Regions from separate parts of the Amycolatopsis solani genome, predicted to be linked through region 1. Evidence: riboswitches for the same ligand, from Rfam matches in the RefSeq annotation. Region 1 holds a riboswitch; the other holds the start of a gene.
What was found. A riboswitch is a leader RNA that binds a small molecule or an ion and turns the genes downstream of it on or off. The one in region 1 is predicted to bind S-adenosylhomocysteine.
Positions count from the first base shown of each region.

Region 2: another riboswitch for S-adenosylhomocysteine. It lies ahead of ahcY (adenosylhomocysteinase); the one in region 1 lies ahead of metH (methionine synthase).

Region 1 covers NZ_JAWQJT010000002.1:572,587-583,172, reverse strand. The annotation lists gene SD460_RS23365 (PI-PLC domain-containing protein) at 1-679, shown strand, start outside; gene SD460_RS23360 (FAD-dependent monooxygenase) at 784-1,935, shown strand; gene metH (methionine synthase) at 1,917-5,561, opposite strand; S-adenosyl-L-homocysteine riboswitch at 5,576-5,654, opposite strand; gene SD460_RS23350 (TIGR03619 family F420-dependent LLM class oxidoreductase) at 5,950-6,810, shown strand; gene SD460_RS23345 (sugar porter family MFS transporter) at 7,141-8,526, opposite strand; gene SD460_RS23340 (cellulose binding domain-containing protein) at 8,778-10,586, shown strand, end outside.
Region 2 covers NZ_JAWQJT010000002.1:1,641,897-1,652,482, forward strand. The annotation lists gene SD460_RS27950 (GTP cyclohydrolase II) at 1-346, opposite strand, end outside; gene SD460_RS27955 (LysE family translocator) at 459-1,091, shown strand; gene SD460_RS27960 (cobalamin-independent methionine synthase II family protein) at 1,126-2,187, opposite strand; gene SD460_RS27965 (DUF3040 domain-containing protein) at 2,436-2,699, shown strand; gene SD460_RS27970 (DNA polymerase IV) at 2,716-3,747, shown strand; gene SD460_RS27975 (TetR/AcrR family transcriptional regulator) at 3,789-4,436, opposite strand; gene SD460_RS27980 (AurF N-oxygenase family protein) at 4,526-5,416, shown strand; gene SD460_RS27985 (hypothetical protein) at 5,474-6,115, shown strand; gene SD460_RS27990 (GNAT family N-acetyltransferase) at 6,112-6,597, shown strand; S-adenosyl-L-homocysteine riboswitch at 6,629-6,705, shown strand; gene ahcY (adenosylhomocysteinase) at 6,785-8,245, shown strand; gene SD460_RS28000 (hypothetical protein) at 8,365-8,520, shown strand; gene ku (non-homologous end joining protein Ku) at 8,921-9,805, opposite strand; gene SD460_RS28010 (styrene monooxygenase/indole monooxygenase family protein) at 9,880-10,586, opposite strand, start outside.

The sequences.
Region 1 (10,586 bases):
GTACGACAGCGGGCAGACGCCGGCCGTCGCGCTCAACGACAACGGCGACCTCGTCGAGGTGCACCAGTCGCAGAGCGCGAGCACGCTCTGGTACCACGTCGGCAAGCTCGGCGCGGACGGCGAGATCACCTGGCAGGCGTCGCACCAGTACGACAACGGCGTGCAGCCGACCGTCGCGTTCACCGACGGCACGCACCTGCGGGAGATCCACCAGAGCCAGAGCGGCAGCCAGAACTGGACGTGGAACGGCACGCTGTCGGCCACGACGGTCTCCTGGACCGGCAACGCCAAGACGTCGGACGCGCGCTTCGCGAAGGACACCGCGACCAGCGGCACCCAGCGGGTGAAGGTGTGGACGGGTGCCGACGGCCCGACGCCGTCGAACACCCTGCGCGCGGACACCGCGAGCGTCGGCGGCGACCGGATCCGCTACCGGCAGGTCGCGTTCGACGAGTTCCAGAAGGGCGACAGCGCCGAACTCCAGCAGGGCGCGCTGTTCTACGGCGCCCCCGCGACGGAGTCGGCGTTCATCACCTCGGCCCGGCAGTCGGGCAAGCTGGTCCGCGGCTGGGACTTCGACTCGGCGAGCCAGGCGACCACGCCGTTGGCGAACTACCCGGCGACGAACCACCCGTACGACGCCTGGTACCAGTCGCTGCTGACCGGCGCCGCCGAGTAGGTCGTGAGTGTTCAGTCGGGTTCTAACCCGACTGAACACTCACGACCGGGCACCGTCAGCGCTTCGTCAGGGACCGGTAAGCGTCCCTGGCGAAGCTCTGCGGCATGAAGCACCTCACCGTCCTGATCTCCGGCGCCGGCATCGCCGGCCCCGCGCTCGCCCACTGGCTGACCCGCTACGGCTGCACCGTCACCGTCGTCGAACGCGCGCCGGCGGTGCGGCCGGGCGGGCAGGCCGTCGACTTCAAGGGCGCCACCCACCGGACCGTGCTCGAGCGCACGGGCATCCTCGACGACGTCCTCGCGCGCCAGACCGGCGGCCAGGACCAGACGATCGTCGACGCCGACGGCCGGCCGCGCGCCGTCATCCCCGGCGAGTTCACCGGCGGCGAGATCGAGATCCGCCGCGGCGACCTGGCGGAAATCCTTTACGCGCACACGGACTGCGAGTACCTGTTCGGCGACACCGTCACCGCGCTGACCGAGACCGCGGACGGCGTCGACGTCACCTTCGCCCACACCGGGCCGCGCCGGTTCGACCTCGTCGTCGGCGCCGACGGGATCCACTCGAACGTCCGGCGGCTGGCGTTCGGCCCGGAACGCGACTACGTCCAGTACCTCGGCTACCACTACGCACTGGCCGAACTCGGCGAAGACGTCGCCGGCGGCGACGCGGTGATGTACAACGAGCCGGGCCGGATGGCCGCCGTCGGCGGACCCAAGGCTTCGGCGTTCTTCGTGTTCGCCTCGCCGGAGCCGGACTACGACCGCGACGACCCCCAGCAGCAGCGGAAACTGCTGGTCGACGCCTACCGCGGAGCCGGCTGGCGGGTGCCCGAGCTGATGGCCAAAGTCCCCCAAGCCCGGGAGTTCTACCTCGACCAGCTCGCCCGCGTCACGGTCGACCACTACTCCCGCGGCCACGTGGTGCTGCTGGGCGACGCCGCCTACGGCAACACCCTCGGCGGGTTCGGGACCGGGCTGGCGGTCGTCGGCGCGTACGTCCTCGCCGGGGAGCTCCTCGCGGCGGACGGCGACCACCGAGTGGCCTTCGCCCGCTACGAAGAGCAGTTCCGCGGCTACGCCAAGATTTCCCAGCGAGGCAGCGCGGGCCCGTTCCTCGCGCCGCCGTCCCCGCTGCGGATCAAGCTGCGGGACTGGACGTTCAAGTCCCGCTTCCTGCTCGGCCTGATGCTCAAGGCGACCGACAAGTTCGCCACGGACATCGAGCTGACGGACTACGCCCCGGGCTCGTAGGCCAGGTTCGGCCGCAGCCACTGCTCGACCTCGGCCACCTCGACGCCCTTGCGCCGCGCGTAGTCCTCGATCTGGTCGCGGCCGAGCCGTCCGACGGTGAAGTAGCGGGAGTCCGGGTGGGCGAAGATCAGCCCGGACACGCTCGCCGCCGGCGTCATGGCGAACGACTCGGTCAGCGCCATGCCCAGCTCGTCCGCCTCCAGCAGCTCGAACAGCTCCCGCTTCTGGCTGTGGTCCGGGCTGGCCGGGTAGCCCAGCGCCGGCCGGATGCCGCGGAACCGCTCCGCGTGCAGGTCTTCCAGCAGCGGCTCGGCGTCGGGCTCGAACCAGTCGCGGCGGGCCTTGAGGTGGATGTACTCGGCGAAGGCCTCGGCGAGGCGGTCGGCCAGCGCCTTGACCATGATCGCGCGGTAGTCGTCCTGCTCGGCCTCGTACTTCGCGGCCAGCGCGTCGGCGCCGTGGATCGTCACCGCGAACCCGCCGAGGTGGTCGCCCACCGGGGCGATGTAGTCGGCCAGGCAGCGGTTCGCGCGGTCCACCGGCTTCGAGGTCTGCTGCCGCAGCATCGGGAACCCGACGTGGGAGTATTCGCCGTCCAGCAGGATGTCATCACCCTCGCGGTGGGCCGGCCAGAACGCGTACGCGCCCTTCGCCGTGAAGCTGCCGTTCGCGATGATCTCGTCGAGCAGCGTGTTCGCGTCGTCGAACAGCTCGCGCGCGACCGGCTGCTCCAGGATGGCCGGGTACTTGCCCTTGAGCTCCCAGGCCAGGAACAGGAACTGCCAGTCGACCATCTCGCGCAGCTCGGTGATGCTCGGCTCGACGACGCGCAGGCCGGTGAACGCCGGCGTCGGCAGGCCGTCGAAGGACACCCGCTCCGGGTTCGCGCGCGCCTGCTCGAGGGTGAGCATCGGACGGCGCTGCTTGCTCGCGTGCTGCTCGCGCAGCACCTCCTGGTCGGCCCGGTTCTTCTCCGCCAGCGCGATCGAGCGGTCCGGATCGAGCAGGTCCGACACCACGCCGACCACGCGGGAGGCGTCGAGCACGTGCACCGTCGCGTTGTCGTAGACCGGGGCGATCTTGACCGCGGTGTGCTGCCGCGACGTCGTGGCGCCGCCGATCAGCAGCGGCAGCTTGAGCCCGCGCCGCTGCATCTCGGTGGCGACGGCGACCATCTCGTCCAGCGACGGCGTGATCAGCCCGGACAGCCCGACGGCGTCCGCGCCTTCGGTGACCGCGGTGTCGAGGATCTTGCCGGCGGGCACCATCACGCCGAGGTCGATCACCTCGTAGTTGTTGCAGCCCAGCACGACGCCGACGATGTTCTTGCCGATGTCGTGGACGTCGCCCTTCACCGTGGCGAGCACGATCTTGCCCTGCCCGCCGGTCGACGCGAGCCGGCCCTCTTGGCGCGCCTTCTCCTTCTCCGCCTCCATGAACGGCTCGAGGTAGGCGACGGACCGCTTCATCACGCGGGCGCTCTTGACCACCTGCGGCAGGAACATCTTGCCGGAGCCGAACAGGTCGCCGACGATCTTCATGCCGTCCATCAGCGGGCCCTCGATGACGTCGAGGGGCCGGGCCATCTGCTGCCGCGCTTCCTCGGTGTCGTCCTCGATGAAGTCGACGATGCCGTGCACCAGCGCGTGGGACAGCCGCTCGCCGACCGAGCCTTCGCGCCAGGACAGGTCGACGACGCGCTTGGTGCCGCTGCCCTTGACGTTCTCGGCGAAGCTCACCAGCCGGTCGGTCGCGTCCTCGCGGCGGTCGAAGAGCACGTCCTCGACCAGCTCGAGCAGGTCCTTCGGGATGTCCTCGTAGACCGCGAGCTGGCCGGCGTTGACGATGCCCATGTCCAGGCCGACCTGCACCGCGTGGAACAGGAACGCCGAGTGCATCGCCTCGCGGACGACGTCGTTGCCGCGGAAGGAAAACGACAGGTTCGAGATGCCGCCGCTGATGTGTACGCCGGGGCAGCGTTCTTTGATCCGGGGCAGCGCGTCGATGAACGCCTTCGCGTAGCCGTTGTGCTCGGCGATGCCGGTCGCGACGGCGAGGACGTTCGGGTCGAAGATGATGTCCTCGCCCGCGAACCCGGCCTTCTGCGTGAGGATGTCGTACGCGCGGCCGCAGATCTCGACCTTGCGGTCGGCGGTGTCGGCCTGGCCCTGCTCGTCGAAGGCCATCACGACGACGCCGGCGCCGTAGTTCCGGATGGTGCGGGCCTGGGCCAGGAAGGGCTCCTCGCCCTCCTTGAGGCTGATCGAGTTGACCACGCCCTTGCCCTGCAGGCAGCGCAGGCCGGCTTCCAGGACGGTCCACTTGGAGCTGTCGACCATCACCGGGATGCGGGCGACCTCGGGCTCGGTGGCGATGAGGTTGAGGAACGTCGTCATCGCCTGCTCGGAGTCGAGCAGGTCGGCGTCCATGTTGACGTCGAGCAGGTTCGCCCCGCCGCGGACCTGCTCCAGCGCGACGTCGACGGCGGCCTGGTGGTCGTCGGACTCGATGAGCCGGCGGAACCGCTTGGAGCCGGTGACGTTGGTGCGCTCGCCGATCATCACGAACCCGGTGTCGGCGCCGATGCCGAACGGCTCGAGCCCGCTGAACCGGGTGTGCGTCCGCGGCGCGGGCACCTCGCGCGGCGCGACGCCCTTCGCGGCTTCGGCGATCTTCGCGATGTGCGCCGGGGTGGTGCCGCAGCAGCCGCCGACCAGGTTGACCAGGCCGTCGCGGGCGAAGCCGCCGATCAGCCCGGCGGTCTGCTCGGGCGTCTCGTCGTAGCCGCCGAACGCGTTGGGCAGCCCGGCGTTGGGGTGGCAGGCGACGTAGGCGTCGGCGATCCGGGCGAGTTCCTCGACGTGCGGGCGCATCTCCTCCGCGCCCAGCGAGCAGTTCACGCCCACGACCAGCGGTTTCGCGTGCTCGATCGAGCTCCAGAACGCCTCGACCGTCTGGCCCGAGAGCGTCCGCCCGCTGAGGTCGACGATGGTCACCGAGATCCACAGCGGCAGCTCCGGCGCCACCTCGCGGGCGGCGGCGATCGCGGCCTTGCAGTTGAGGGTGTCGAAGATCGTCTCGATCAGCAGCAGGTCGACGCCGCCCTCGGCGAGCCCGGCGATCTGCTCCGCGTAGGAGGCCTTGACCTGCTCGAACGTGACCGCGCGGTACGCCGGGTCGTCGACCCTCGGCGACAGGCTGAGCGTGACGTTGAGCGGGCCGATCGAGCCGGCGACGAACTTGCCGCCGGCCTCGTCGGCGGCCTGGCGGGCCAGCTGCGCGCCGCGGACGTTCATTTCGTGGACGTGCGACTGCAGCCCGTAGTCGGCCTGGCCGATGCTGGTGGCGGTGAAGGTGTTGGTCGTGGTGATGTCCGCGCCCGCGGCCAGGTACTGGCGGTGGACGTCGAGGATGACGTCCGGGCGGGTGAGGTTGAGCAGGTCGGGGTCGCCGGTGACGTCGTGGGTGTGGTCGCCGAAGCGGTCGCCGCGGTAGTCGGCGGGGGTCAGCCCGGCACCCTGCAACATGGTGCCCCAGGCGCCGTCCAGCACCGCCACCCGCTGGTCGAACAGCTCGCGCAACCGCGCTGTCGAATCGAACGCGGCGGACTCTCGCGGGGTACTCACCGGCAGCCTCCCTTGGTCGGGAGGCGCCCTTGGTTGGTCAATCCCGGCCGAGCGTGGCGGACCCGGTGGTCCGTTGCAGCGCCTCTCGGCTCGTGGTCCACGGTATCGGATCCCGGGCCGCGCACGCCATCCCGCCCCACCCCGGCGTCCACTGGCTGGGACACCATCCGTCCACAAAGGATTGACACGTCGCCTCCCCGTTCGGTCGCGGGCCCCTCCACCGTGCCCGCGGCCCGGCCCGTCGCTCTGCTCCCCGCCTGCCTACCCGCACCCCGTCCAGCGGGGCTCGACCGCCGCTCGACAGGGTCACCAAGGGTACTCGACCAGCAACCCTCCGCAGCACCCGGCCGACCTTGAAAACTGAAACACGTTCTAATACGCTCGCCGAGTGGACTACGGAATCGTGCTGTTCACCAGCGACCGGGGCATCACCCCGGCGGCCGCCGCGCGCGTCGCGGAGGCCGCCGGGTTCGCCACCTTCTACGTACCCGAGCACACGCACATCCCGGTGAAGCGGGAGTCGCCGCACCCGCGCACCGGCGACGCGTCCCTGCCCGACGACCGCTACAGCCGCACCCTCGACCCGTGGGTCGCGCTGGCGACCGCGGCCGCGGTGACGTCGCGGATCAGGCTGTCCACGGCGGTCGCCCTGCCGGTGGAGAGCGACCCGATCACGCTGGCCAAGACGATCGCGAGCCTCGACCACCTGTCGGGCGGGCGCGTCACGCTCGGCACGGGCTTCGGCTGGAACGTCGACGAGCTGAACGACCACGGCGTGCCCGGCAACCGCCGCCGCACCGCGCTGCGGGAGTACCTCGAGGCCATGAGTGCACTGTGGACGAAAGAGGAAGCGGCCTACGACGGCGAGTTCGTGTCGTTCGGGCCGAGCTGGGCGTGGCCGAAGCCGGTCCAGGCGCACATCCCGGTGCTGCTCGGCGCGGGCCCGACGGAGAAGACGTTCCGCTGGATCGCCCGCCACGCCGACGGCTGGATCACGACCCCGGCGGACAGCGACCTGGACGGGCACGTGGCACTGCTCCACCGGATCTGGGCCGAGGAAGGCCGCGACGGGCGGCCGCGGATCTGCGCGCTCGGCGAGCGGCCCGATTCGGAGCGGCTGGCCCACCTGGACGCACTCGGGGTGACCGAGACGATCTTCGGGCTGCCGGACCGCGCCCCGGAGGAAGTGGAAGCGTGGGTCGGCCGCCTCGCCGTCAAGCTGAGCCTCGCCACCGCCGCGGCACACTGACACACGGTCGGACGCGGCCGATGCATGCGCCCCAATGTGGCGTTGGGTGCGTTGGACGCACCGAACGCCACATTGGGTGCGTCCGGGGTCAGAACACCAGACCCAGCAGCCACATCGGCCCCGCCGCGCGCGCCCGGACACGACTTCGCGCAAGCCGAGGCGGTCGGCGAAGGGTCTTGAATGAGTCATTCAGGACCTCGCGAGACCTGAATGACTCATTCAAGACACCACCGGGCCTGGCCGCGCCGGTCGGCTGAGCGCGCCCCGCCCGGGTGTAGTGAATGACTCATTCCTGTCGCCGGACGACAGGAATGAGTCATTCACGGCGTTTCAGCTCTTGACCGCCACCCCTTGGCGCGCACGGAGGTCGAGCTCGATCTGCTCCAGCGAGCGGCCCTTCGTCTCCGGCACCAGCCACTTCGTGAGCACGAACAGCACCACGTTGATCCCCGCGAACAGGAACATCGAGCCGCCGATGCCGAGGGACTTCGGGTCGGAGATGATCGGGAACACCGCGCTCACGATGCCCGTCGCCGCCCAGAGGACCACGCTGCTCACGCCCATGCCGGCCGCGCGGACCTTGAGCGGGAAGACCTCGGACATCATCACCCACACGACCGCGCCCCAGCCGAGTTCGTAGCCGACCAGGTAGAGCACCATCATCACCAGCATCAGGATGCCGCGCAGGCCGGTGTCGTGGACGTTGAGCACGACCAGTCCCGCCGCGGTGAGCGTCAGCACCATGATCACGTTGCCGATGAGCAGCAGCGGCTTGCGGCCCCAGCGGTCCACCACGAACACGACCCACGCGGTGAACAGGAACTTCGTCACGCCCAGCAGCACGCCCGACAGCAGCGCGGCCTGCGTGGCGAAGCCGAGCCCGATGAGCATCGTCGGGAAGTAGGCGTTGATCGCGTTGACGCCGCTGAACTGCTGGCCGACCGCGAGCAGCACGGCGACGAACAGCATCGGCCGCACCCAGCCGGCGAACAGGTCGCGGAACCGCGGCTTCTCTTCGGTGTCCATCCGGATGACGTCGCGGATCGTCGAGATCTCCTCGTCGAGGTTCACCGAGTTGCCGTGCGCGCTGGCCAGAACGCGCCGGGCCTCCTCCTCGCGGCCGTTCTTGACCAGCCAGCGGGGCGTCTCGGGCAGGAACGCCAGCCCGACGAGCAGGATCGCCGCGGGCACGATCGCGCCGGCGAACATCCAGCGCCACGCCGAAACCGGGCCGAGCCAGTAGCTGACCAGGAACGCGATCAGGATGCCGCTGACGATGAAGATCTGGTTCAGCGCACCCATCGCGCCGCGCAGCCGCGCCGGCGCCAATTCGGACAAGTACGTCGGAACCGTCGACGACGAAAGCCCGATGCCCAGCCCGATGATCAGGCGGGAAAGCACGAGCAGCGTGAACGTCGGCGAGAAGGTCGCCGCCAGGGTGCCCACGATGACGATCGCCGCGGCGACCATGATCGTGCGGCGCCGGCCGAGCGCTTCGTTGGTGCGGCTGGAGAACAGCGCGCCGACGATGGCACCGACCGACAGGCTGGCGGTGATCACGCCCTTGTCCCAGCTGGTCAGCGCCCACAGTTTCCCGATGAACGGGAGCACCCCGGAGATCACGCCGAGGTCGTAGCCGAAGAGGATGCCGCCGAGCGCACCGAAGAAGTACAAGGTGGTCCGGCTGATGTGCCGCGCCGGGGCTGTCTGCGTCATTGCCGGGTCGCCTCTTTCGTAGGTCCAGTCCAGCCAGCGGGCACCACACTCACACGCCGGAAAAAGCCCGACAAGACGCTGACCGATAACAATTCAGAAACCTGATCGACGTTCACATACGTGACACGCTCAAAGTGCTCTCAAATCCACTGTGGACAGTCGCGGGCGAAGAAATCATCGAACGCTTTACAACGTTCCGGCGGCTCGTTTACCTTCCACCTGGAAGCGCTCCCAGAGTGGTGGAGGCCGACGTGAGACGACTGCGTTCCCCCAGTGCACCCAGGGCAAGCCGGGTCCTCGCGGCCGCGCTGGCCTTGCTCCTGCCCACCGCCGTCGCGATCACCGCGGGCGTGCCGGCCGCCCCCGCCGCGGCGGCGGCCTACACCTGGCGCAACGCCGAGATCGGCGGCGGCGGGTTCGTCCCCGGCATCGTCTTCAACCAGACCGAGCCCGGGCTCGTCTACGCCCGCACCGACATCGGCGGCGCGTACCGCTGGAACCCCTCGACCGGCCGCTGGCTCCCGCTGCTGGACTCGGTCGGCTGGACCGACTGGGGCCACAACGGCGTCGTCAGCCTCGCCACCGATGCCGTCGACCCGAACCGGGTGTACGTCGCCGCGGGCATGTACACCAACAGCTGGGACCCGAACAACGGCGCCGTCCTGCGCTCGGCCGACCGCGGCGCCACGTGGCAGGCGGCGGCGCTGCCGTTCAAGCTCGGCGGCAACATGCCCGGGCGCGGCATGGGCGAGCGGCTGGCGATCGACCCGAACCGCGACAGCGTCCTGTACCTCGGCGCCCCCAGCGGCAACGGGCTCTGGCGCAGCACCGACTCCGGCGTCACCTGGGCGAAGGTGACCAGCTTCCCCAACCCCGGCAACTACGCGCCCGACCCGAGCGACCCGTCGGGCTACTCCAGCGACAACGAGGGCGTCACCTGGGTGACGTTCGACCCCACGACCGGCACGCGCGGCAGCACCACGCAGACGATCTACGCCGGCGTCGCGGACAAGCAGAACACCGTCTACCGCAGCACCGACGGCGGCGCGACCTGGGCCCGGCCGGCCGGCCAGCCCACGGGATACCTGGCGCACAAGGGTGTCCTCGACCCGGTCGGCGGCTACCTCTACCTCGCGACCAGCGACACCGGCGGCCCGTACGACGGTGCGAAGGGCGACGTCTGGAAGTACGCCACCAAGACCGGCACCTGGACGCGGATCAGCCCGATCCCGTCCGACAGCACCGACGACTACTTCGGCTACAGCGGCCTCACGATCGACCGGCAGCACCCGGGCACCCTCATGGTCGCCACGCAGGTGTCGTGGTGGCCGGACGTGATCTTCTTCCGCAGCACCGACGGCGGCGCCACCTGGACGCGGATCTGGGACTTCACGAGCTACCCCGACCGGTCGCTGCGGTACACGCAGGACATCTCCGCGGTGCCGTGGCTGACCTTCGGCGTCCAGCCCGCTCCCCCGGTGCCGTCACCGAAGCTCGGCTGGATGACCGAGTCCGCCGAGATCGATCCCTTCGACTCGAACCACTTCCTCTACGGGACCGGCGCGACGATCTACGGGACGAGCGACCTCACGAAGTGGGACAGCGGCGGGAAGATCACGCTGAAGCCGGTCGTCGGCGGCCTCGAAGAGACCGCGGTGCTCGACCTGATCAGCCCGCCGTCGGGCGCTCCCCTGCTGTCCGGGCTCGGCGACATCGGCGGGTTCCGGCACGACAGCCTCGACGCCGTCCCGGCCACCATGTACACCCAGCCGGTCTTCACCACGACCACCAGCCTCGACTACGCCGAGCTGAACCCGGCGACGATCGTCCGCGCCGGCACACTGGACCGGAGCGCCCGGCCGAACGACAACCGGATCGCCTTCTCCACCGACGGCGGCAAGAACTGGTTCCAGGGCGCGGAGCCCGCCGGCGGCGCGAGCGGCGGCACCGTGGCCGCGGCCGCCGACGGCAGCCGGTTCGTGTGGAGCCCGGACGGCACCGCGGTGAGCTACTCGGCGGGCTTCGGCTCGTCCTGGACGGCGTCCGCGGGCATCCCGGCC
Region 2 (10,586 bases), 1.1 Mb from region 1:
TGTCGAGGCCGCCGTCCTGGAGGGCGTAGGCGTCGAGCTTGTTGTAGAGCCCGATCCCCCGGCCTTCCTGCCGCAGGTAGAGCAGGTACCCGCCGGTTTCGGAGATCCGCTGCACGGCTTCGGCCAGCTGCGGCCCGCAGTCGCAGCGCGCGGACCCGAAGACGTCCCCGGTGAGGCATTCGGAGTGCGGCCGGACGAGGGGAACGTCCCCGGGGGTGCCGAGCACGAGGGCGAGGTGTTCCCCGCCGTCTTCGAGCCCCCGGAAGGTGACGGCTTCGGCGTCGACCTCGAGCCCGCCGTGCAGCCGCAGCGGAATCCGCACCCGGGTCCGCACCTCGGCGGTCACGTCGTCGCCCCTGGAATCAGCCACAAGATCGACCCTACACGAAGTTCAAATTCGAACCTGAGAGGTTCGCCACCCGGGAAAACCGCTGGCGCGGCGGTCGTAAGCTCGCCCCATGATCCCCGCTGCCACCGCGGCCTCCTTCCTCCTCGTCGTCGTCCTCGGCGCGATGTCCCCCGGCCCCGACTTCGTCGTCGTCACCCGCTCGGCCCTCACCGGGGGGCGGCGGGCCGGGATCGCCGCCGGGCTGGGGATCGCGCTCGGGGTCTTCGCCTGGGTGGTCGCGATCGCGCTCGGGGTGGCCGCCGTGCTGACCGCGTCCGCGGTCGCCTTCACCGTCGTCAAACTGGTCGGGGCCGCCTACCTCGTCTTCCTCGGCGTCAAGGCCTGGCTGGCCGTCCGCCGCGGGGACTACCGGGACCTCGGCGAAGACGAGCACAAGGACCCGCTCAAAGCCGCCGCCGCGTTCCGGCAAGGGCTCTTCACCAACCTGCTCAACCCGAAGGTGGCCGTCTACTTCCTCGCGCTGCTCCCCCAGTTCCTCCCCGCCGACGGCTCCACCCTGCAGACCCTCGAGCTCGCCGCCATCGCCACCGCCGGGACCGTGCTGTGGTTCGTCACCCTCGCCGTGGTCGTCGGGGCGCTCAAGAAGGTCTTCCGCAGCGGCCGGGTCCGGCGAGGGCTCGACGCGGTCCTGGGCAGCCTGCTCGTCGCGCTCGGCCTGAAAGTCGCGGCCGGGACGGCGTGAGCCCGGAGCGGCACCCCCGGGCTCACGCCGCGGCTCAGCCGAGCTTCTCGGCGGCCAGGCGGGTGCCTTCCACCCGGGCCTTGATCTTCGCGAAGGCGATGTCGCGCGAGGTCGACGTGTCGTCCGCGAACGGGGAGAACCCGCAGTCGTCGCACGTCCCCAGCCGCTCCACCGGCACGTGCCGGGCCGCCCGCAGCACGCGGTCGCAGACCTCTTCCGGGGTTTCCACGCGCGGGTCGATCGGGTCGACGACGCCGACGAAGACCCGCTGGTCCGCCTTCAGGTTGTCGGCGATGATCGCGAGCGCGCGGTCCGGGTCGGGTTCGCTGGCCAGCTGGACGAAGAAGCGCCCGGCCTTGAGGTCGAACAGCGCCGGCAGCAGGCCCGCGTAGTCGACGTCGAGGCTGTGCACCGAGTCCTGGTCACCACCGGGGCAGGTGTGGACGCCGATCTTCGCGCGTTCCTCCGCGGTGAACCGGTCGAGGACCGCGTTGTTCAGGTCGACGAACTGGCGCAGCAGGCCGCCGGACGGGTCCAGCTTCAGCGACAGGCGGCCCTCGGTGAAGTCGATCTGGACGCTGTCCGCGCCCGCGTCGAGGCTGCGCCGGATGTCCGCTTCGGCCGCGTCCACCAGGTCGGCGACGAACTGCTCCTGCGAGTACCCGTCGATGCCGTCGGCCGGGTAGATCAGCGAGATCGCGGACGCCGCGATCACCGCCTGCTTGACCGGCTTGCCCGTCAGCGCCTTCGCCCGGGTCAGGTACTCGTCCGCGTGGGTCGCGTAGCGGAACGGGCCCGCCGTCAGCCGCGGCAGCTGGCGGGTGTGCCCGTCGGCGAACGGGATGACGACGCCGTCCGGGGCCAGCGCGGTCAGCCCGGCCAGCGGGTACGTCGCGAAGCTCGGCTTGCCCTGCTCGCCGTCGGTCAGCACCGGGGACCCGGTCTCTTCGAACCGGCTGATCGTGTCGGCCAGCGCGCGGCTCTCCAGCTCGGCGAGCGCGGCGGCGTCGATCCGGCCCGCGGCGAACTCGCCGAGGCCTTCGACGAGGTAGTCGGGGCGCGGGATGCTGCCGATCGGTTCGGTGGGCAGGGTCATCGAGGTCCTCCAGCTGCTTGAAGGTTCAGGCGCACGAAGAGGACGCAACGGCCCCCATCCGTCACCCGGGCCGTCACCGGCCACGTTCACAGGGCAACTTAACGTGCTCATCGGCCGTTACCGGGCCGGGATCACCCGGTCGGAGCAGCAAAAAGCACGAAATCAGAAGACGTTCGGCGGTTCGTTCGGAGGACGATGGGGTATTCGCTCTGGCGACACGGCGGGTTCGGCGCCGAAGGAGTACCCCGATGCTCAGTCACCACGATCGCACCGAGCTCGAGAAGATCGAGCGCAGTCTCGAGGTCAGCGACCCCGACCTCGCCACCGCCCTGCGCGAGGGCAAGCGCCCCCGATCGCGCGCGCTCCGCAGCACCGTCCTGATCGTCTTCGACGTCGTCGCCGTGGCCCTGCTGGTCGTGGGGCTGGTCCTGCCCGACCCCGGGGTCACGCTGTGCGGGATCCTCGCGCTCACCGGCACCGTCTGGACCCACGTGGCGCGGCACCGGATCTGAGGCGAGACTGGGCCCCGTGAAGTGGGTCCTGCACGTCGACCTCGACCAGTTCATCGCCGCGGTCGAGATCGCCCGCCACCCGGAGCTCGCGGGCAAGCCCGTCGTCGTCGGGGGCAACGGCGATCCCACCGAACGGGCCGTGGTCGCGACCGCCTCGTACGAGGCCCGCGAGTTCGGCGTCCAGTCCGGCATGCCGCTGCGGCTCGCCGCCAAGCGCTGCCCGGACGCCGTCTTCCTGCCCAGTGACCCGGACGCCTACCTCGAGGTGTCCGCGCGCGTGATGGCGGTGCTGCGGGAGTTCCCGGTCGTCGTGCAGGTGCTGGGCTGGGACGAGGCGTTCCTGGGTGCGGAAACCGGCGACCCGGAGGCGCTCGCGGCCGGCCTCAAGGACGCCGTGGCCCGCGAGACGGGGCTGTCGTGCGCGGTCGGGATCGGCGACAACAAGCTGCGGGCCAAGCTCGCCACCGGGTTCGGCAAGCCGGGCGGGATCTACCGGCTGACGCAGGAGAACTGGTGGGCGGTGATGGCCGGACGCCCGACCGACGCGCTGTGGGGCATCGGCGGCAAGACCGCGAAGAAGCTGGCCGAACTGGGCATCCACACGGTGCTCGACCTGGCGGGCGCGGACGCGGCGGCGCTGGCCGCCCGGTTCGGCCCGAAGACGGGACCGTGGCTGCGGCTGCTCGGCGGCGGCATCAGCGACGCCGACGTCAGCGCGACCCCGTACGTGGCCCGCTCCCGCAGCCGCGAGACGACGTTCCAGCGCGACCTCACCGACCCGGCGGAGATGGCGGCGGAGGTGTCGGCGCTGGCGAAGCGGGTCGCCCAGGACGTCCTGGACGAAGCCCGCCCGGCGGCGCGGGTGGCGGTCAAGGTCCGGTTCGTGCCGTTCCTGACCCACACGCACAGCATCACCCTGCCGGAGCCGACGTCGGACGCCGCGGAGATCGACCGGGCGGCGCGCGAGGTGCTGGGGATGTTCGAGCTGACCCGCGCGGTGCGGCTGCTGGGCGTGCGCGCCGAGTTCACCCGCGAGGAAACCTCGTGAGTGGTAAGTCGGGTTAGAACCCGACTTACCACTCACGACCTCTAGAGCTCGCCGGGCAGCGGCAGCGGCCGGTCCGGGTCGAGGTCCACCCCGCCCGCCTTCAGCGTGTGGTCCAGCATCGCCCAGATCGTGCCCGTCAGCTGGTCCGTCAGCTGGGGCAGGCTCAGCGCGCCCGGGTGGTCGAGCCAGCGGGTGGTCGCCGACTCGACGTAGCCGACCAGGCCGAACGCGATCGTGTCCGCCGGGGCCGGGTCGAGGCCGAACGCCGTCAGGTAGCCCGAGAACAGGCCGCTGAGGTGGCGGGCGATCGTGCCGCGGACGTCCGGCGTGGCCGGGACCGCGCGGGTCAGGTAGCGGTGCAGGGACTCGTGCTCGGTCAGCCAGCGCAGGTGCGTCGAAATCACCGCCGTGATCATCTCGTGCGGCGAACCCGAGGGGTGCCACAGCGGCGCGAGCTCGGCCGTCACCAGTTCGGCCGCGCGTTCGGCGATCGCGCGCTGGAGGTCGGCCGCGTCGGCGAAGTGGCGGTACAGCCGGGTGCGGGCCACGCCGGCGCGCTCGGCGATCTGCTCGGTCGAGACCTCCGGGCCGTGCTCGGCGATGGCCGCCAGCGCCGCGTCGACGAATTCGGCGCGCCGCCGCTCCTGCTGGCCCGCCCAGCGCGCCGCCCGTCCGTCGACCTTGGTCACCCGGGAAGCCTACTCAAGTCCGGCGAGCCGGTGTACGCTCGCCGAAGTAACTAGTACAGCGCGTACCCCCTACTTTTCCGGAGGCCGCCATGGGCGTCGAGGCCCAGGACCGGGACGTCACCGCGGCTCGCCTGCTCAAGAGCTCCGCGAAGAACTCCTACGACCCGTACGTCGACATCGACTGGGCCGCGCCGCTCGCCGAGGGCAAGGCCTACATGCCCCTGGAGCGCGTCTCCCTCTACGGCACCGCGCTCTGGGCGGACCTCACGCCGGAGCAGCGGATCGAGCTGTCCAAGCACGAGATCGCCAGCATCATGAGCGTCGGCCTGTGGTTCGAGATCGTCCTCATGCAGCTGCTCGCCCGGTACGTCTTCGACCTCGACGCGCGCACCGAGCACGCGCAGTACGCGATGACCGAGATCGGTGACGAGACGCGGCACTCGGTGATGTTCGCCCGCACCGCCGAGCGGCTCGGCGTCCCGCGCTACGGCGTCCCGAAGGTCGTGCACCGCGCCGCCAAGGTGTTCGGCGCGACCGCCGCCGGGCCGTCGATGTTCGCCAGCGTGCTGGTCGCCGAGGAGACCACCGACCGGCTGCAGCGCTCGATGATGGACGACGACGGCATCCAGCCGCTGATCCGCTCGGTCAACCGCATCCACGTCGTCGAGGAGGCCCGGCACGTCCGGTTCGCCAAGGAAGAGGTGCTGCGGGAGACGCCGAAGCTGTCGAAAGCGGCGCTGCAGCGGCACCGGCTGCGGACCGCGCTGGTCGCGTTCGGCGTCATCGACAGCATGGTCGACCCGCGGGTCTACCGCAGCGTCGGGATCGACCCCCGCGCCGGCCGGGCCGCGGCGCTCGCCAACCCGCACTTCCACGAGACGCGCCGCTGGATGGCGGAGAAGATCGTGCCGTTCCTGCGCGACGCGGGGCTGATCGGCGGCCGGTCGGAGGGCGTTTGGCGGCGCGCGCACCTGCTCTGACGCGCTGACCGGAAAATTCCCTTCACACCCCTTGCCCGGTTCCGCCACGATGCTCGCGTGACCGCAGAGCTCCCCGCCGCGCCCGCGCCGCCGCGCACCCACCCCGTCTTCGCGGGCCTCGTCGGCGTCATCGTGGGCGCGGTGCTGGTCGGCGTGCCGTGGCTGGCGCTGAGCCTGCTCGGCGGGCCCAGCGGAGGCGCGCTGACCGCGCCGGCCACCCTGGGCGGGCTCGCCCGCGCCCAGGACGCGCTCGCGAAGTTCGGCGTGGAAGAGAGCAAGGGCCAGGTCGCCCGCGTCGACAAGGCCGACCGGGAGACGGCCGCCCGGACGTCGGCGGCCTACGGCGGCGCGGGCGCGGTCGTGCAGCAGTACCAGGACGCCGGGCTGGAGCGCTCGTTCCAGCTGATCGCGGTGCGCGCGGCCTCGCCGGAGCTGGTGGCGCCGTACGAGGACGCCGAGGCGCTGGACCTGGCCGCGCCGGGCACCGAGCTCGTGCGCACCGGTGCCGTGCAGTGCCTGGTCCACCACGACCCCGAGCCGGCGGGCTCGCCACCGGACCCCGACCGGTCCTCCGTGCTGAGCTGCCAGCGCAGCGGCCCGGATCTGACCGTCACCGTGCGGTGCCTCAGCGCCGAGGGCAACCGCGATCCCCGCGAACTCGCCGGGATCGTCGAAGAGGCGTGGAAGGAGCTGTCGTGACGATCGCCGTCCGGCCGGCCCGCGCCGGGGACGAAGCCGCGCTCGCGAAGATCGACGAGCGCACGTGGGGCCCCGCCGTGTCCCCCGCTCCCCCGCCGCCGCCCGGCACGCCGTTCTTCGACGGCGGCTTGCGCACGGAGAACGTCCTCGTCGCCGAGCACGACGACGTCGTCGCCGGGTACGTCCGGCTCGACGAAGGCTTCGGCATCCCGGCCCACCGGCACGTGCTGGTCCTCGGCGGCCTCGCCGTCGACCCGGACCGCCAGGGCCTCGGCATCGCGGGCCGGCTGGTGGACGCGGCCGTGGCCGAAGCGCGCCGGCGCGGCGCCCGCAAGCTGACGCTGCGCGTGCTGGGTCACAACGCCGCCGCCCGCCGGGTCTACGAGCGGTGCGGGTTCACCGTGGAAGGCGTGCTGCGCGGGGAATTCCGCGTCGGCGGGACCGACGTCGACGACGTCCTGATGGCCCGTTCGCTCGCTTGACAGCTTCCCGGCGGCTTTGCCATCCTGGATCCGGGCCGAGAGGCGCTGCGACGGAAATTCTTCCGCCACGCTCGGCCCGCGACACGCATCCAAGGGCGCCTCCCGCGAGGGAGGTGCCTTTTTTCGTGGTGTCCCGCCAGTTCCTCCCGAGCGCTTCCGCAACCAGCCTCAGGAAAGAGCTCGAGGAATGAGTGACAAACTCGCACGCCGCAACGGTCTCGACTTCGCCGTCGCCGACCTTTCCCTGGCCGACGCCGGCCGCACCCAGCTGCGGCTGGCCGAGCACGAGATGCCGGGCCTGATGGCGATCCGCCGCGAGTACGCCGCCGCGCAGCCGCTCAAGGGCGCGCGCATCGCCGGGTCGCTGCACATGACCGTGCAGACCGCTGTGCTGATCGAGACCCTGGTCGCGCTCGGCGCCGAGGTGCGCTGGGTCTCCTGCAACATCTTCTCCACCCAGGACGAGGCCGCCGCGGCGGTCGTCGTCGGCCCCGAGGGCACGGTCGACGCCCCGGCGGGCACCCCGGTGTTCGCCTGGAAGGGCGAGACGCTCGAAGAGTACTGGTGGTGCACCGAGCAGCTCTTCGCCTTCGCCGGTGGGAAAACCCCCAACATGATCCTCGACGACGGCGGCGACGCCACCCTGCTCGTGCACAAGGGCGTCGAGTTCGAAGCCGCGGGCGCCGTCCCGCAACCGTCCGAAGAGGACCCGGAGGAGTACCGGATCGTCCTCGAGACCCTCCGCGCGAGCCTGGCCGCCGACGGCGAGCGCTTCACCCGGATGGCCAAGGAGATCCGCGGCGTCACCGAGGAGACGACCAACGGCGTCAAGCGGCTCTACAAGCTCGCCAAGGACGGCGAGCTGCTCTTCCCCGCGATGAACGTCAACGACTCCGTGACGAAGTCCAAGTTCGACAACAAGTACGGCATCCGGCACTCCCTTGTGGACGGCCTGAACCGGGCCACCGACGTGATGATCGGCGGCAAGCGCGTCGTCGTCTGCGGCTACGGCGACGTCGGCAAGGGTGCGGTCGAGGCGCTGCGCGGCCAGGGTGCCCGCGTCGCGGTCACCGAGATCGACCCGATCTGCGCGCTGCAGGCGTCGATGGACGGCCTCGACGTCGTCGAGCTCGACGACGTGGTCGCGACCGGGGACATCTTCATCACCACCACCGGCAACTTCGGCATCATCTCCGCGGACCAGATGAGCCGCATGAAGCACAACGCGATCGTCGCCAACGTCGGGCACTTCGACAACGAGATCGACATGGCCGGGCTGGCGAAACTGCCGGGCATCGTCAAGAAGGAGATCAAGCCGCAGGTGCACGAGTGGGCGTTCGCGGACGGCCACTCGATCATCGTGCTCTCCGAAGGCCGCCTGATGAACCTCGGCAACGCGACCGGCCACCCGTCGTTCGTGATGTCGAACTCGTTCACCAACCAGGCGATCGCGCAGATCGAGCTGTTCGCCAAGCCCGGCGAGTACGCCATCGACGTCCACCGGCTGCCGAAGCACCTCGACGAGAAGGTCGCCCGCCTGCACCTCGACGCGCTCGGCGTGCGGCTCACCAAGCTCACGAAGGAGCAGGCCGAGTACATCGGGGTCGACGTCGAAGGTCCGTACAAGCTCGATCACTATCGGTACTGACCCGAGATTGCTCCATTTGACGCAGTTTGCCGCACCGCGAAAGTGGCCATTCTCCCCGTGACAGCGCATCCGCCGGCCGGCACGCCGGATGGGTCCCATGCGAAGGAGTGTGTGTCAAAGTGATCGTTCTCGGTGTAATTCTTCTGATCATCGGGTTCATCGTGGGAATCCCGGTGCTTTACACCATCGGCATCATTCTCGCGGTGGCCGGCGTGGCGTTGGCCATCCTCGGCGGCACCGGCCGCCGGATCGGTGGGCGTGCGCACTGGTACTGATCCACGACCGGCGAACGGCCCGGCACGTCAGCAGCGATGCTGTCGCGCCGGGCCGTTCGGCCGTTCCGCACCGCTTCGGGCGGGGAAAGCGGGAAATTTAAGGGTCCTCCGGCTCCGAGGGGGAGGGAGAGCCGAAGGACCCCGTTAGTGTTAGCACATCGCCAAGCCGGTGTACACAGCTGCATACACGATCGTGTGACCGCAGGGGCACCGTCCCCACGCCGCGAAGGCCTCCCCGGCAGGTGCGCGGCACCCGGCGGGAAGGCCTTCGCGGATCCTGGCGGGAGGCTCAGGAAGCTCGGCGCGGCAACGACTTCCGCACACTTCCTGGGTACCACCGCGAGGCGGCCGGGCGCGCGACCGCGGCGGCGTGTCGGCCGCGACCACCCGTCCGGGGTGCTCAGGCGGACTTGGGGGCCCGTTTCCTCGGTGCCGACTTCTTCTTCGGCGCCGGCTTCGCGTCCTCATCGGACGCCTCCGAAGTGGACGTGTCCGAAACGGACTCACGCGACTTCTTCGCCGCGTCGACGCTGGCCTGCAGCGCCGCCATCAGGTCGACGACGTCGGCCTTGGCGGTGACCGCCGCGGGCTTGGTCGTCTCCTCCCCCGCGACCTTGGCCTCGATCATCTCCTCGAGGGCCTCGCGGTAGTGGTCGTGGTACTTCTCCGGCTCGAACACCGGCTCGGCCAGCGAGTCGATCAGCGAGCCCGCCATGGACAGCTCCTGCGGGCGGATCTGCGGCGGGTCGTCGCGCAGGAACGGGAAGTCGGGTTCGCGGACCTCGTCCGGCCACAGCATCGTCGTCATCACCAGCACGTCGGCGTGCACCCGCAGCACCGCCATGCTCTCCCGCTGCCGCACGGCGACCTTCGCGATGGCCACCTGGCTCGACTTGTGCAGCGCGTCCCGCAGCACGATGTACGGCTTCACCGCGTTCTTCTGCGGCTCCAGGTAGTACGTCCGGTCGTACTGGATCGGGTCGATCGACTCCAGCGGCACGAACTCCAGCACGTCGATCGTGCGCTGCGTGGGCAGCGGCAGGTCGGCCATCTCGGCGTCGGTGATGACGACCATCTCACCGTCGGGCAGCTCGTAGCCCTTGGCGATCTCCGGGTACGGGACCTCGGCGCCGTCGATCGTGCAGAACCGCTTGTACTGGATGCGGCCGCCGTCGGCCTCGTGCACCTGGCGGAGCGAGACGTTCTTGTTCTCGGTGGCCGCGTACAGCTGGATCGGGATGCTGACCAGCCCGAACGACACCGAGCCCTTCCACATCGCCCGCATGCCACGTACCTCCGAGGTCGACTTCACGCTCGGTAATTACCGTAGCCCGAAACGTCCCCCGGCGACAGTCTGATCTAGACCTCTGCCAGGTACTTCTCCCACTTCGCGGGGTCCAGGAACCAGTGCTGGAAGTCGGTCGGGTCGGTGAACCCGTTGGCGAACCGCCGGGCCACGGCCGGGTTCTGGCCCGCCACCCCGAGGATCTGGAGCACGTGCGGGGGCGGCGGGAGGAGCAGCGCGTTGGTCCATTCGGTGACGTGCTGGGCGTACTCCCAGTAGCGCTCGAACGTGGCATCCATCCACGCGGCGTCGAACGGCCGGTCGCCGTGCTCGAGGATCGCGGTCAGGTAGGTCGCCGCGCAGTGGCTCGCGTTGTTCGAGCCCTGCCCGGTGATCGGGTCGTTCGCCACGACGACGTCGGCCATGCCCAGCACCCGCGCGCCACCCGGCAGGGTGCCGACCGGGTTGCGCACGACCGGGGTGTACCCGCCGGCCAGTGCCGCCTTGCCGTCGGTCAGCTCGGCGTCGCGGCAGCGCTCGTACTCCCACGGCACGAACTGCCGCATCAGGTCCAGCAGGCGCGTGAAGTGCTCGGCCGGGGCCGGGTGGTCGCCGAAGCAGTCCAGCGGCCCGCCGGGGATCCCCTCGAAGAACAGGATGTCGCAGTTCCCGCTCAGCGTGTACGCCGGGATCATGAACAGCTCGCCGACGCCGGGCACGATGTTGAACCGCACCGCCTGCTTGTCCGGGTGCTCCGGCCGCGGCCGGACACCGTGGGCGT